Regions from separate parts of the Streptomyces sp. IBSBF 3136 genome, predicted to be linked through region 3. Evidence: riboswitches for the same ligand, from Rfam matches in the RefSeq annotation. Region 3 holds a riboswitch; each other region holds the start of a gene.

Evidence for each region. A riboswitch is a leader RNA that binds a small molecule or an ion and turns the genes downstream of it on or off. The one in region 3 is predicted to bind cyclic di-AMP.
Region 1: it holds a riboswitch for cyclic di-AMP, as region 3 does, so the genes downstream of both, V7E45_RS24050 (C40 family peptidase) here and V7E45_RS33950 (M23 family metallopeptidase) in region 3, are expected to answer to the same signal.
Region 2: it holds a riboswitch for cyclic di-AMP, as region 3 does, so the genes downstream of both, V7E45_RS32305 (C40 family peptidase) here and V7E45_RS33950 (M23 family metallopeptidase) in region 3, are expected to answer to the same signal.
Region 4: it holds a riboswitch for cyclic di-AMP, as region 3 does, so the genes downstream of both, V7E45_RS14665 (C40 family peptidase) here and V7E45_RS33950 (M23 family metallopeptidase) in region 3, are expected to answer to the same signal.

Annotation. Positions count from the first base shown of each region.
Region 1 is NZ_JAJSZC010000120.1:12,712-16,482, reverse strand. It holds gene efeB (iron uptake transporter deferrochelatase/peroxidase subunit) at 1-631, shown strand, start outside; cyclic di-AMP (ydaO/yuaA leader) riboswitch at 831-1,000, shown strand; gene V7E45_RS24050 (C40 family peptidase) at 1,009-2,199, shown strand; gene V7E45_RS24045 (hypothetical protein) at 2,231-3,190, opposite strand; gene V7E45_RS24040 (APC family permease) at 3,202-3,771, opposite strand, start outside.
Region 2 is NZ_JAJSZC010000214.1:5,505-9,275, reverse strand. It holds gene V7E45_RS32320 (HAD family hydrolase) at 1-173, opposite strand, end outside; gene V7E45_RS32315 (ATP-dependent Clp protease proteolytic subunit) at 407-1,042, shown strand; gene V7E45_RS32310 (hypothetical protein) at 1,050-1,358, shown strand; cyclic di-AMP (ydaO/yuaA leader) riboswitch at 1,792-1,921, shown strand; gene V7E45_RS32305 (C40 family peptidase) at 1,925-2,398, shown strand; gene V7E45_RS32300 (ATP-binding protein) at 2,805-3,263, opposite strand; gene V7E45_RS32295 (helix-turn-helix domain-containing protein) at 3,476-3,771, shown strand, end outside.
Region 3 is NZ_JAJSZC010000238.1:7,734-11,504, forward strand. It holds gene V7E45_RS33940 (PrsW family intramembrane metalloprotease) at 1-439, shown strand, start outside; gene V7E45_RS33945 (aldo/keto reductase) at 525-1,472, opposite strand; gene V7E45_RS33950 (M23 family metallopeptidase) at 1,603-2,640, opposite strand; cyclic di-AMP (ydaO/yuaA leader) riboswitch at 2,650-2,816, opposite strand; partial or broken gene V7E45_RS33955 (PP2C family protein-serine/threonine phosphatase) at 3,066-3,771, opposite strand, start outside.
Region 4 is NZ_JAJSZC010000055.1:16,326-20,096, reverse strand. It holds gene V7E45_RS14670 (tellurite resistance/C4-dicarboxylate transporter family protein) at 1-6, opposite strand, end outside; gene V7E45_RS14665 (C40 family peptidase) at 122-1,225, opposite strand; cyclic di-AMP (ydaO/yuaA leader) riboswitch at 1,234-1,401, opposite strand; gene pcrA (DNA helicase PcrA) at 1,686-3,771, shown strand, end outside.

The sequences.
Region 1 (3,771 bases), on a different contig from region 3:
CGACGGCTTCCAGAACGCCCCGCGCCCCACCGGCGCCCAGCGCAACCTGCTCGGTTTCAAGGACGGCATCGCCAACCCCGACGTCGGCTCGGCCCGCGAGACGAACCGGCTCATCTGGGTCGGCGACGGCCAGGGCGAGCCGGCCTGGGCCACCGGCGGCAGCTACCAGGTGGTGCGGATCATCCGGATGCTCGTGGAGTTCTGGGACCGGGTGTCGCTGACCGAGCAGGAGAAGATGTTCGGCCGCCGCAAGGACACCGGCGCACCGCTCGACGGCGCCAGGGAGACCGACGTCCCCGACTACGCCAAGGACCCGCACGGCACCGCCATTCCGCTGGACGCGCACATCCGCAAGGCCAACCCGCGCACCGCCGGAACCGACGACTCCCGCATCCTGCGCCGCGGCTACAACTACGACCGGGGCGTGGACAAGGTGGGCAACCTCGACATGGGCCTGGTCTTCTGCTGCTACCAGCAGGACGTCAGGCGCCAGTTCGAGGCCGTGCAGACCCGGCTGATCGACGAACCGCTCGTCGACTACATCTCGCCGACGGGCGGTGGCTACTTCTTCGCCCTGCCCGGGGTGCGGGACGCGAAGGACTGGCTCGGCAGGGGCCTGCTGTCCGCCTGACCGCCCGACGAGGGAATTCGGGACACTTCCCGCCAAGTCCCGCCACATCACGGCAGACGGGCCGCGCGCCACGGCGGAGCTGAGCGAAGGTCACGAAAATGTATCGGGCATATCACCCACCAACCTTCACAGCGGCCCCACGACTTGGCTAGCGTTCCGGCCAGGTCGTGCGACCACCACCGGCGAACGTCGCCGGGCCGCGCGGCCTCCGCCGAGTCCGGCGCGCCCGCGGGCGACCGGAGCCGGGGACCCACCGACCTCGGGGTGAATCGGCCCGGCTCCCTTCGCGGGAGCGGGCCGTAGGGCAACCCTTCCGAACCACCCGCCCGAACCCGACAGCTAACCCGGTAGGCGGAACACGGAAGGAGTCGCCTGCATTGGCGTCGCACCGCAAGTCCCGCCCCACGGGCACCCGGGTGTCCGGCATACGCACCCCCGTCCTCGCCACAGCCGCCCTCACCTCCGTGGCGCTGCTGTCCCAGACCGCCGAGGCCACCCCCTCCGCCGACGGCAGGCCGAGCGTGGAGGAGGTGCAGAAGAAGGTCGACGACCTGTACCGCCAGGCCGAGTCCGCGACCGGGAAGTACGACGCGGCCAAGGAGCGGACCGCCGAGGAACGCAAACGCGTCGACACCCTGCTCGACGACGTGGCCAAGCGCACGGCCACCCTCAACACGGCACGCGAGGAACTGGGTTCGTTCGCCGCGGCCCAGTACCGGACCGGGGCCGTCACCCCCGGCACCGCGACCTTCCTGCTCGCGGACTCCCCGCAGGACTACTTCGACCGGACGCAGCTGATGAACCGGCTGACCTCGCGCCAGAAGGGCATGGTGGACGACTACGTCACCGCGCAGGCCGCCACCCTGAAGACGCGCCGCAAGGCCGTCACGAGCCTCAAGTCGCTCACCCGGTCGCAGAACGACCTGAAGACGGCCAAGTCCACCGTCCAGGAGAAGCTGTCCGCCGCACGCAAGCTGCTGTCCACGCTCACGGCGCAGGAGAAGGAACGCCTCGCGGCGATCGAGCGGCAGAAGCGGCAGGAGGCCGCGCGCAAGGCGGCGGAACTCGCCAGGAAGCAGGCCGCGGCCGCGCAGGCGGCGAAGCAGCAGGGCCCCAGCACGTCCTCGGGCTCGTCGTCGGACTCCGGTTCCGGCACGTCCTCGGGCTCCTCCTCCGGCTCGGGCACCTCCACCTCGGACAGCACGTACGCGGCCAAGGCCGCCAAGGCGCTCGACTTCGCCCGCGCACAGATCGGCAAGCCCTACGTCTGGGGCGCGACCGGGCCCGGCTCGTACGACTGCTCCGGACTCACCTCGGCCGCCTGGAAGGCCGCGGGCGTCACCCTGCCGCGCACCACCTACGACCAGGTCGACGCCGGCACCACGGTGTCCCTGACCGACGCCCAGCCCGGCGACCTCGTCTTCTTCTACGACGACATCAGCCACGTCGGCATCTACATCGGCAACGGCATGATGATCCACGCCCCCAAGCCGGGTGCCTACGTCCGTGAGGAGTCCATCTACTACGGCGGCGCGTCGATCATCCACAGCGTGGTCCGCCCGGCCTGAGGTCCCCTTCGACGCCCGGGGCCGGCCGCCGTCACCCCCGTATCCCCAACTCCTCCCGCCACTTGATCAGCTGGCGGGTCGGATCGCCCGTGTACGACCAGGGGGTCCGGGTGGCGCGCCGGCCCAGCAGGCGCAGTACGTCCGCCGCGACGTCCGGCGTGCCGGCCAGACAGGCCGCGTGCGCCAGCTGGTTGAGGTCGCGCAGCTCGGTGGGGGCCACCTCGCCGTCCGGACGGACCCGCACCCAGCGCTCCCAGGTGCGCCGCACGTCGTTGACGGCACTGTCGTGGTCCCAGTGCCGGCCGACACCGACCGCGCCGCGCATCCCGTGGGCGCCGTCCAGGACGTAGCGGTACTCCTCCACCCGGGCGTACTGCACCAGCACCGGCAGCGGGCAGCCGGGCGGCGCCACCCCGGCCGCGTCCCGGGCGAAGTCGTACATCAGGCCGTGCGTGCCGTGCCAGCGGGCCGAGTAGTAGTGCAGCACCTGGAGGTGGCCCTCCGTGCTGTACGGGTCCCGGCGGTGCAACTCGTCCCACCAGCGGGCCAGTTCGCGACGCCGTACCCCGCTCGGGTACAGCCGGGCGACCGAGATCAGCGACACCCACGGCGTCGGGTCCTCGGGGCAGGCGTCGGTGGCGCGCAGAGAGGCCAGGACCGCGCCGTCGACGCGGTCGCGGTCGATCGGCACCCCCCGTCCGGCCGTGATGGCCAGGTGGAACGCCCGGGCGGTCTCCGTGGCCGCGCGCAGCACCAGCGCGTCCCCGCTGCCGGGTTCGGCGGCCAGCCACGACTCCACCGTCGAACTGCCCGCGCAGGCCTGCGCCAGCAGCCGGACCCGGTGGCCGCGCAGCGTCCAATCGGTGCCCGTCGCCCACAGCAGATCCCTGAGGCCCTGCCAGCGGCCGATGACGATGTCCTGCCGGGCGGAGGTGAGTGGCGCGTCCCCGCAGGCGGGGTCGTACTCGGGGGTGAAACGGTCGCGTGCCATGGGTGTCTCCCTCAGAAGTCGGTGGGGAGACCCTCGTGCAGGCGGGACGGCACCCCCGCGCCGCCGGGCAGGTAGTCCGCCGCCACGGTGCGCGTCGCGTCCAGCTTCGCGGGCCGGTAGTAGCCGCTGCCCCGCCGCCAGTACCAGAGCATCGGGACCAGCCCCACGGCCAGTCCGCCGATGCCGATCGCGATCGCCGCGCCGCTCAGCTCGCCCAGCGACTCGACGAGGATCCAGAACATGAACACCGAGCCGAGCAGCGGCCACAGCCCGTCGAGCACGAAACCGGACACCGACCGCAGCAGCGTCCTGCGGTAGGCGACGACCACGGCGAGGCCGGCCAGGCCGTAGTAGACGGCGATCTGCAGACCGATCGCCGAGATCGCGTCCGAGAGGATCTCACCCACCGAACCGAGCGCGTTGGAGGCGATGAACATGGCCAGCGCCACCGCGCCGACCACCACGATCGCCACCCACGGCGTGTTCCAGGTGCGGTGCACCCGGCCCAACGCGGCCGGCATCGTACGATCCCGGCCCATCGCGAACAGCGAGCGCGTGACCTGGATCAGCGTGGTCTCCAG
Region 2 (3,771 bases), on a different contig from region 3:
TCCATCGGTCGCGTCCGCAGAGCCACCTGGTAGACCTCGTCGACATCCAGCCCGTACCGCTCCGCCCAGGTTCCCCAGACCCGGCGCTGGTTGCTCACCGCGTCGATCAACGTGCCATCGACGTCGAGCAGGACGCACTTCATGCGGCCCGGCCGCGCAGGTTCATCCGTCACCCGTCGATCATGCCAGGGAGCGAACCGACGTTCCCGGGACAGCCGTTGGACCGTTTCGTCGGCTCCGTCCGGAGCGCCCGGACAGGTCCGTATCAGCGGCGGCCCGAGGCATGGACGGAGGGCGGACGGCTCCCAGGCGTCGCCATGATCTCCTTCCGAATTTCTGTACGTCCTGTACATTTTTTACGGAACGCAGGGCCGCCCGAGGTCCTGTCGCGAGGAGGGGTACGTCCATGACCCGACCGTCCGCCCGCCACGTGCTGCCGGAGTTCACCGAGCGCTCGGGCATGGGCCCACGCACGCTGGACCCCTACGGCAAGCTGTTCGAGAGCCGGGTCGTCTTCCTGGGGACGCCACTCGACGACACCGCGGCGACCGACGTCATCGCCCAGTTCATGCAGCTCGAACACGCTGCTCCGAAGCGGGACATCACGCTCTACCTCAACTGCCCCGGCGGCTCGTTCGGCGCGATGACGGCGGTCTACGACACGCTGCGGTACGTCACCTGCGACGTACAGACCTACTGCCTGGGCCAGGCCGCGTCGGTCGCCGCCGTGCTGCTCGCGGCCGGGACACCGGGCAAGCGGTTCGCCCTGCCCGGCGCACGGGTCGTCCTGGAGCAGCCGGCCCTTCGCGAACCGGCCCGGGGGCAGACCGGCGACCTGCTGATCCAGGCGGCGGAACTGGCCCGTACGCGCGAACTGACGGAGGAGATGCTCGTCCGGCATACCGGGCGCACCGCCGAGCAGGTGCACCAGGACCTGGAGCGGGACATGGTGCTCGACGCGCCCGGCGCACTGGCGTACGGCCTGGTGGACGGTGTCGTCCCGAGTCGCAGGGCCACCCCCGGCGCCGGGCACGCGGGCTGAGCCGCCGATGCTGCCACCGGAACTTCCGCCGCTGCCCGCGCTGACCAGGGCCGAGGGTGAGCTGATCGACCGTTACCTGGAGGCCGTGGACCTGCTGGGCCGGATCAACCCGGCGCAGGACGGGGACACCTACCGCGGGCTGCGCGCGGCGCAGGCCCTCGTGCGCAAGGCGGTCGAACTGCGCGACGCGCTGACCCTGATGCACCAACGAGGTGAGACGGAGCTGCACGGGGACACGCTGGCACGCGCCCTGCGGGTGCTCGACGGCGAGCGCCGCACCGCGCGCGTCGTGCTCCCGCCCGACTGCGTCGGCTGATCCGGACACATCTCCGGGCCGTACGGGCACAGTTGTCGACAGCCCGTACGAGCCCGGCTTGAAACGGCCCGAACGACGTACCCCCGGCCGGCGTATCTCCGAAGCTTTTTTCGGGCCTTCCGACTTGCGCGTCAGGGGGGTTCCGGACCCGCACGAGGCTGCTCCGCCCCAGGTCCGGGGCTACGTGCGGGTTTTGACGGTTGCTCGAACACAGCTCTGTCCACCCGAACGGGTGAGTGGTGAGTAACGCCACAAATTGCCGTTTGCGTTGGGATTTTCCGACTCCTGTGAGTGAAGATCCGTGTCTGACGACAAGCCCCCGCCACCGCGGCGGGGCGGTCCGGGCGGACGCCGAGTCCTGCCGCCGCCCGGATGACCGGTCGACAGGAGTGGATCGGCAGGAGTGGAGGACCCGAGCAAGTCGGGTTGCCGGAACGGACGTTCGTCGCAGACGGACGGTCGTGCCGAGCAGCCCTTGGGGTGAAGCCGCGGCAACGCGGCCGGGCAACTTCGCCAGCCCGAATCCGACAGGTCATCCTTCACAGGCGGCTGACGAAGGGTTGCGCATGACTGCGCTCAATCGTGTCCCGTCGCTCATGGCCAGGGCCGGTACGGCCTCGGCCCTCACGCTTGCCGCCGTGGGCGGCTCGATCGCGGTGCCGGGCCTCGCCACCGACGCCTCGGCCGCGACGCTTGCGACGAAGGCGCTGCAGATCGCCGCGTCGAAGAAGGGTGCCCCGTACGCCTGGGGTGCCACCGGGCCGCGGCGGTTCGACTGCTCCGGGCTGACGCTCTACTCGTTCAAGAAGGCCGGCAAGAAGCTGCCTCGTACGGCGGCCCAGCAGTACAACAAGACGCACCACATCTCGGCCAAGAGCCGTAAGGCCGGCGACCTGGTGTTCTTCCACTCGGGGTCCAGCGTCTACCACGTGGGCATCTACGCCGGTAAGAACAAGATCTGGCACGCGCCGAGGACCGGGTCGGTGGTGCGCCTGGAGAAGATCTGGACCAGGAGCGTCTGGTACGGCCGGGTCAGCTGACTCCGGCTCACCGCGGGAGCGACTCCGGCTGCGGGGCCGCTCCGAGCGCCGTCAGCGCCGTCCCGGTGCCCGTCCGCAGCATGCGGGCGGCCCGGGGCGGGCGCCCGGACGATCAGCGCGAGCGGCAGCGCCTTGGCCGGGCCGATCCTCGGGCGACCCGCCGCGGGGCCCACTGGGCCCACAGGGCGAGTTGCGGCGCGTCCGGCACCGTCCGGCTGCCCCCTACGCTCGGCGGCCGCCCCGAGGACGCTCGACGGCCGTTCCGGGCCTCTCGGCGGCCGTTCCGAGGCCCCTCGGACACAGCGCCGGGGCATCGTCGGGCCCCGCTGCCCGGCACATTCACCTGAACGAGCGAACACCTCCGCCGAAGGCCGAAGTAGCCCTCCTGAGGACTCGACTCCCAGGGCTACGGCTCCTGCCGGCCCGCAGTGGTGACCGGTTCGGCCGGGATGCTCCAGGGGAGTTCGATGGACACTGTCTTGCCGCCCTCGCGTGTGGGGCGGATACGGAGTTTGCCGCCGCACTCCGCGGTGAGCCAGCGGATGATGACCATGCCGCGCCCGTTGTCCTGCTGGACGGCGGCGGGCAGTCTCTTCGGGAAGCGTGGATGGCTGTCCGTGACTCCCATGCGCAGGTGTTCGTCACGGTCCAGCGCGATGTCGACCGTGAAGGTGGGTGACTGCCCGAAGGTGTGCTGTACGGCGTTGGTGGCGAGTTCGGAGACGATGAGCCGCACGGTGTCGGCCAGGTCGGTGTCCGGCGGCAGGCCCCACTCCGCGAGGGTCTCCATCACGTAGGAACGCGCCGCGGAGACCGAGGCGGGATCGCTCGGCAGAGTGACGGATGCTTCCAGATGGTCTGCCATGGCGAGGTCGTCCCTTTCCCACGGGACCGCAGTCCGACGAGGAGTGGATGGTTCGAGTACGGTCCCGGACTGGTGCTGTTTCGCCAGACTGCCATCACCGGGCCGGTCGGGGGAGCGATCCACCAAGATATGCATATATCTGTCGCTCAAAGCGGTGAACTCTGCGACGCGAGACCGTATGTGGGCGGCCCGGAAGGAGTAAGGAGTTCCCCATGCAGAACGGTCCCGCGGTGCGGCGCCGCAAACTGGGCGCCGAACTGCGCACGCTGCGCACCGGGGCGGGGTTCACCAGCGGCGAGGCGGCCCGTCTGGTGGGCTGGCACCAGTCGAAGGTGAGCCGTATCGAGACCGGCGCCAGCGGGGTGAAACCGGCCGATGTGCGGTTACTCCTCGACGCGTACGGGGTGCGGGAGGGCCAACGGCGTGAGCTGCTGCTGATGCTGGCGGGTGCCGAGGAGGCGGGTGGCCGCAGCCGGTGGTGGCACGCGTACCGCGGCATCCTGCCGCC
Region 3 (3,771 bases):
GACCTGGTTGGCGATCTGGACGCGGCAGCGGGAGCTGCGGACCGTACGCGAGGAGCTGCCGGTCTACGTGTACGCCGGGTGGCTGGGGCCGGCCGAGCCGTTCGTCCTGGGGTCCATGCGCGCGCGGCGCGCGGCGCGGGACCACGCACGGCAGCACCTCGGGGGGCGGCCCGCGGCGCGGGCGGTGGCCGAGTACGAGGCCTACGCCACCTCGCTGGCGTTCCTGCGGCACCGGGGGCGGCTCGGGCGGGCCGGGGCCGGCTTCGTGGACCGGGAGCGGGAGCTGCTGGCCGAGCTGTGGCGGCGCAGGGCGGTCGCCCGGCCGGCGCTGGAGTACGCGGCCGGGGCATCCATGCGGGTGCCCGCGGCCACGGCGTACTGGGCGCCCCACGGGTACCCGGCGGTGCCGTACCCCGTCCACAACCCGTATCGGACCTAGGGCCTGTCGTCCGGCTCACGCGGGCCCGGCGGCGGGCGCCGGACCGCGCCGGGCCGGTGGTGACCGGGACCCGGCGCGGCGGGGCTCAGGCGGAGGCCAGGGTCAGCCGGTCCAGGTCCTCCTGCGTCAGCTCCAGCTCCGCCACTGCCAGCAGCGCCGGAAGCTGTTCCACGGTGCGGGCCGAGGCGATCGGGGCGGCCACCGTCGCCCGGGAGGCCAGCCAGGCGAGGGCGACCGTGGCCACCGGGGCGTCGTGGGCGGCGGCGATCTCGTCCAGGGCGGTGAGGACCTTCTGGCCGCGCTCGGACTGGAGGTGCTTGGCGGCCGAGCCGGCGCGGGCGCTGTCGACCTGCGTACCGGGGCGGTACTTGCCGGTCAGGAAGCCCGAGGCGAGGGCGAAGTACGGGACCGCGGCGAGGCCCTCACGGGCGGCGAGGTCCTGCAGCGGGCCCTCGTAGGTGTCGCGGGAGACCAGGTTGTAGTGCGGCTGGAGGGCCACGTACCGGGCCAGGCCCTCGCGGTCGGAGAAGTCCAGGGAGGCCCGCAGGCGCTCGGGGCTGATGTTGGAGGCCGCGATGTGCCGGACCTTGCCCGCCCGCACCAGCTCGTCCAGTGCGCCGATGATCTCCTCCACCGGCACCTCGGGCTTGTCGAAGTGGGTGTAGTAGAGGTCGATGTAGTCGGTGTCCAGGCGGCGCAGGGAGGCGTCGGCGGCGGCCTTGATGTTGGCGGCGGTCAGGCCCTGGTACTCCGGGTGCTGGCTGACCTTGGTCGCGACGACGACGTCGGAGCGGTTGCCACGTGCCTTGAGCCACTTGCCGATGATCGTCTCGGACTCGCCGCCCTTGTTGCCCTCGACCCACGCCGAGTAGGAGTCGGCGGTGTCGACGAAGTTGCCGCCGGCGGCCGTGTAGGCGTCGAGGACGGCGAAGGAGGTCTTCTCGTCGGCGGTCCAGCCGAAGACGTTGCCGCCGAGGGCGAGCGGGAAGACCTCGAGGCCGGAGGTGCCGAGTTTGCGCGGGGAAGCAGTCATGCCTGTCTCAACCGTCACTGCGGCACCGCCCATTCCGGTTCTCCCGAGAACGGTGTGTGAACACGACGGCCCGCAGCCCTGACGTCCGGGGGGGTGCCGTCAGGGCTGAGGGGGCCGGTTCAGCGGCCGGTCAGGGGGTGAGGCCCTTGCCGCGCAGCCAGGTCATCGGGTCGATGCCGGTGGCCTGGCCGTTCGGGTGGACCTCCAGGTGGAGGTGGGGGCCGGTGACGTTGCCGGTGGCGCCGACCCGCCCGATGACGTCCCCGGTGCCGACCTTCTGGCCGACCTTGACGTTGATCGAGGACTGGTGGCAGAACCACAGCTCGGTGCCGTCGTCCAGGGTGAGGATCGTGCGGTAGCCGTAGGCGCCGGCCCAGCCCGCCTCGGTGATGGTGCCGCCGTGGATCGCCTTGATCAGGGTGCCCGTGGGTGCGGCGAAGTCGAGGCCGGTGTGGTAGCCGGAGGACCACATCGAGCCGGGCTGGCCGAAGGTGCCGGTGATCGTGTACGAGACGACCGGCAGCTGGAACTGCTTGGCGAGCTCGGCCAGGCGCTCCTGCTCGGCCTGCTTCTTGGCGGCGGCCTCGGCCTTCTCCTTGGCGTCGGCGGCCTTGGCGGCCGCCTCCTTCTCCGCCTTGGCGGCCGCGTCGGCGGTCTGCTTGTCGGCGGCGGCCACCGCCGCGGCGGTGGCCTTGGTCTCGGCCCTGCTCTGCTGCTGCTCGGCCTGGGCCATGATCCGGTTGCGCAGGGCCTCGCCGGCGTCGCTCCGGTCGCTGTCGGCGGAAGCTGATGCGGTGCCGACGTTGCTCAGCGAGGCCGTGGTGGCCGCGGGCGCGTCGGCGGAGCCGTCGTCGAAGAGGGAACCGACGGAGGGGAGGTCGGGCATGGAGATGGACACCGGCGGCTTGCCGGTGTGCGCGCTGGCCATGCCGCCCGCGCCGACTGCGGCGATGACGCCGACGCCGAGGACGGTGGAGCTGCGGGCGAGTCCGCCGCCGCGCTGCTTGGCGACGCGGTGCCGGCCGCGCACGGGGCGAATGGATTCCTCAGTGGGATTCCATTCCTCCCAGGGGCCCTCTTCGGTGCGGTACTCGCCGTAGCCGAAGGTGTCGGACTCACGCTGAGCCGGCACGAACGGGGCTTCTGGGGCAGGCCGGTTGGACGCCACGCGGGCGTACTCCTTTCCTTCCTCCGCCTACCGGGTTAGCTGACGGGTTCGGAGCAGGAAGGTCTCCTACGCGCGTATACGAGCCGTGGACCAGTACGGTTCACGGCGGTATTCGCGTGATTCACCCCAAGGTGGTGGTTCCCCGGTTCCCTTACGGGATTCGGCGCGTGCGCACGGAGCCGCCTCTGGTGACGGCTGGGACGACCGCGCTGCGTTATCGAACGTTAATAGACCTGACTGTGAGATTCCAAGCCGTTCGGCTTGATCATTAAGGTTCTTTCGGCTGGACGTACGCGTCAGGAACGGCGGAAAGCGGGCGAGTTGACCAGAGCTCAGCAGTCTCAGGGGTTTTGATGGTGACTCAGATGTGATGCGGAGGGCTTCCGTCCGGTCACTCTGGGTGAAGGTGGTCGAGGGGACACCGGTCAGGGCCGCCGTACGGCGAGCAGCGCCATGTCGTCCGCCGTGCCGCCACCGGAGTGCCGCCGCACCTCGGCCGCGAGGCGGGCGAGCAGGGTGCGCGGGTCGGGGAAGCGGCGGCCGGCGAGCCTGCGCCAGGGGTCGTAGAAGCGGCCGTGCGCGTCCCGGGCCTCGGACAGGCCGTCGGTGTACAGCAGCAGGGTGGCGCCGCCGGGGAAGACGTACTCGGTCGACCGGTCGGGCCACCGGCCCAGGTCGCTCATGCCGAGGGGCAGCGCGGGTTCGCACGGGGTCAGACTGCGCAGCGAGCCGTCGGCGTGCAGCAGCAGCGGCGCCGGGTGACCGCGGTTGACGATCCGGACGACGGGCTCGCGGTGCGGGAGTTCGGCGAGGACGGCGGTGGTGAAACCCTCGAAGGCGTCGATCCCGTAGCGCCGGGTGCCCTCGCGGGCCAGCGCGCGCTCCAGCCGTTCGGCCACCGCCTCCAGCGTGGTCTCCTGCTCGGCGGCCTCCCGGAACGCCCCGATCACCACGGCGACGGCGGCGACCGCGCCCAGGCCCTTGCCGCGCACGTCCCCGACGATGAGCCGGACGCCGTGCGGGGTGTCCTGCACGGCGTACAGGTCGCCGCCGATGAAGGCGTCCTTGCGTGCCGCCTCGTAGCGGGCCGCGATGTCGAAGCCGGCGATCCGGGCGGCCGGCTCGGGCAGC
Region 4 (3,771 bases), on a different contig from region 3:
GGGCATGATCCAGATGCTAGGGAGCCGCGCGAGCCGCACGGCGAGGCCACGCGCGCGTGGGGCTCGAAAAGACGACGACGGTACGTCCGCGCATCCGGGCGTCCGGACGCGCGGACGCGCGTCAGGCGGGCCGGACCACGCTGTGGACGACCCGGTCGCCGCCGTGCTGGACGGACTCCTCGCGGACGTACGCGCCGGGCCCCGGCGCGTGGATCATCGTCCCGTCCCCCGTGCACAGGCCCACATGGCTCAGGTCTTCGTGGAAGAAGACCAGGTCACCGGGGCGCGCGTCGGCGAGCGGGACCGTCGTGCCCAGGGCGGCCTGGGCACGGGCGGTGCGCGGCAGGATGACACCGGCGGCCTTCCAGGCGGCCCGGGTGAGACCGGCGCAGTCGTAGGAGCCGGGCCCGCTGGCCCCGTTCACGTACGGCTTGCCGATCTGGGCGCGGGCGAACGCGATCGCCAGGCCGGCCCTGGTGGCACGCCCGCCCGGGGACGTCCCGTACGACGGTGCCGCGGCCTCCCGCGGCCCGCGCGGTCCGGCCTCGGCCGGTGTCGGGGCCTGGGCCTGGGCCAGGGGCGCAGCCGGGGCAGGTGCCGGGGCCGTTGTCGGAGCCAGGGCCGGGGCCGGCGGCGGCTCCGCCGGGGCGGTCAGCCGGGCCAGCAGTCCGCGGGCGGCGGCGAGCTTGTGCTGGACGGCCGCCTTGGCGGTCTTCGGGTCGTACGCCGGTGCGGCCGCGGGGGCGGCCTCCTGCCGCCGGCCGGCGGCTCCGGCGCGCTCGGGGGCGTGCGCCGGGGGGCCCGGAACCGGGGCCTCGGCGTCGGTCTCGGTGCTCCTGGCGGTCTCCTGGCGCTTCTTCACCGTCGAGGCCAGCCGGTCCATCAGCCGGGTCTGGTGGAAGTAGTCGGGCGGGCGCTGGTCCCGCTCCGGCTCCTGCGGGCCGTCGCTGAACGCCGCTTTCCCGCGCAGTGAGTCCAGCCGGCCCCACTGCCGTCCGGTCCGTTCCTGGGTGTCCTCGGACGGCGCGGCCGGCGACTCGGCCCGCCGGTAGAACTCGTCGATCTTCTTCTCGATCTCCTCCACGCTCGGCCTGCCGTCGTCGACGGGGGCCGCCTCGGCCGTCTGGGACAGGACGGCCACGGAGGTGAACGCGGCGGTGGCGAGAGCGGGGGTGCGCAGACCCGGTCCACTTCCGCCGGGCCGCGGCTTGCGGTGCGACGCCAAGGGTGGCGACTCCTTCCAACGTGCCGCCTACCGGGTTAGCTGTCGGGTTCGGGCGGGTGGTTCGGAAGGGTTGCCCTACGGCGTCGTCCCGGTCGGGAGTCGGCCGATTCACCCCGGGATCGGTGGGTCCCCGGCTCCGGCCGCGTGAGGCGCACCGGACTCGGCGGAGGCCACGACGCCCGGCGACGTTCGCCGGAAGGGGTGCGTGCGGCCTGACGGCAACCTAGCCAACTCGTGTGACTCCTGTGAAGGTTGGTGTGCCTTATGTCCGATACATTTCCGTGACCTGGCCCATGTTTCACACCGGTGTGACAGGGCGCTTTCGCAGCGTGAGGGCCATGTCGGCCCCCGCGGCGTGAGGACCGGCCGCGGTGCGTCGTGTCCGGTTGCGAACCCCGCGCGGGCCGGGTTTCAGGGGCGGGGACCGGTTGTCGGTGCGGCGCCCTAGACTCGTAGAGCGATGAGCAGCCTCTTTGACGACAGCTTCCTGGCGGACCTCCAGGCCCCTCGTGGGCACGAGGAGGAACACCCGCCGCCGCCCGAGGACGATCACGCGCCGGAGCCCGTTCCGGACGATCTGTTCGGCGGGAAGTTCGACGTGCCGCCGGACCGTGACGCCCACTACCGTGACGGCGCCCCCCGCCCCGCGCTCGACGCGGCCGCGCTCCTCGACGGGCTGAACGAGAACCAGCGCGCGGCCGTCGTCCACGCCGGCTCACCGCTGCTCATCGTCGCCGGCGCCGGCTCGGGCAAGACCCGGGTGCTCACCCACCGCATCGCCCACCTGCTCGCCGAGCGGCAGGTGCACCCCGGCCAGATCCTCGCGATCACCTTCACCAACAAGGCCGCGGGCGAGATGAAGGAGCGCGTGGAGCAGCTCGTCGGCCCGCGCGCGAACGCGATGTGGGTCATGACCTTCCACAGCGCGTGCGTGCGGATCCTGCGCCGCGAGTCGAAGAGGCTCGGCTTCACCTCGTCCTTCTCGATCTACGACGCCGCCGACAGCAAGCGCCTGATGGCCCTGGTCTGCCGGGACCTCGACCTCGACCCCAAGCGCTTCCCGCCCAAGTCCTTCAGCGCCAAGATCAGCAACCTCAAGAACGAGCTGATCGACGAGGAGGACTTCGCCGCCCAGGCCACCGACGGCTTCGAGAAGACCCTCGCCCAGGCGTACGCGCTCTACCAGTCGCGGCTGCGCGAGGCCAACGCGCTCGACTTCGACGACCTGATCATGACGACGGTCAACCTGCTGCGCGCCTTCCCGGACGTCGCCGAGCACTACCGCCGCCGCTTCCGGCACGTCCTGGTCGACGAGTACCAGGACACCAACCACGCCCAGTACGCGCTGGTGCGCGAACTCGTCGGGACCGCGGAGCACCCGGTGGACGTCCCGCCGAGCGAGGCCGACCTGCCGCCCGCCGAACTCTGCGTGGTCGGTGACGCGGACCAGTCGATCTACGCCTTCCGCGGCGCGACCATCCGCAACATCCTCCAGTTCGAGGAGGACTACCCGGACGCCACGACGATCCTGCTGGAGCAGAACTACCGCTCCACCCAGACGATCCTCTCCGCGGCCAACGCGGTCATCGAGCGCAACGAGTCCCGCCGTCCCAAGAACCTGTGGACCAACGCCGGCCAGGGCGCGCGGATCACCGGCTACGTGGCGGACACCGAGCACGACGAGGCCCAGTTCGTCGCCGACGAGATAGACCGCCTCACGGACGCGGGCGAGGCCAAGGCCGGGGACGTCGCCGTCTTCTACCGCACCAACGCCCAGTCCCGTGTCTTCGAAGAGGTCTTCATCCGCGTCGGCCTGCCCTACAAGGTCGTCGGCGGCGTCCGCTTCTACGAGCGCAAGGAGGTCCGGGACGTCCTGGCCTACCTGCGCGTCCTCGCCAACCCCGAGGACTCCGTGCCGCTGCGCCGTATCCTCAACGTCCCCAAGCGGGGCATCGGCGACCGCGCGGAGGCGATGGTCGACGCCCTCGCCCAGCGCGAGAAGATCAGCTTCCCGCAGGCGCTGAAGCGGGTGGACGAGGCGTACGGCATGGCGGCGCGCTCCACCAACGCGGTCAAGCGGTTCAACACGCTGATGGAGGACCTGCGTACCGTCGTGGAGTCCGGCGCCGGCCCCGCGACCGTCCTGGAGGCGGTGCTGGAACGCACCGGCTACCTGGCCGAGTTGCAGTCCTCCACCGACCCGCAGGACGAGACCCGCATCGAGAACCTCCAGGAACTCGCCGCCGTGGCCCTGGAGTTCGAGCAGGAGCGCGGCGAGGGCGAGACCGGTACGCTCGCCGACTTCCTGGAGCAGGTCGCCCTGGTCGCCGACTCCGACCAGATCCCGGACGAGGAGGACGGCGCCGGCGTCATCACCCTGATGACCCTGCACACGGCCAAGGGACTAGAGTTCCCGGTCGTCTTCCTGACCGGCATGGAGGACGGCGTCTTCCCGCACATGCGCGCCCTCGGCCAGACCAAGGAGCTGGAGGAGGAGCGGCGCCTGGCCTACGTCGGCATCACGCGCGCCCGTGAGCGGCTCTACC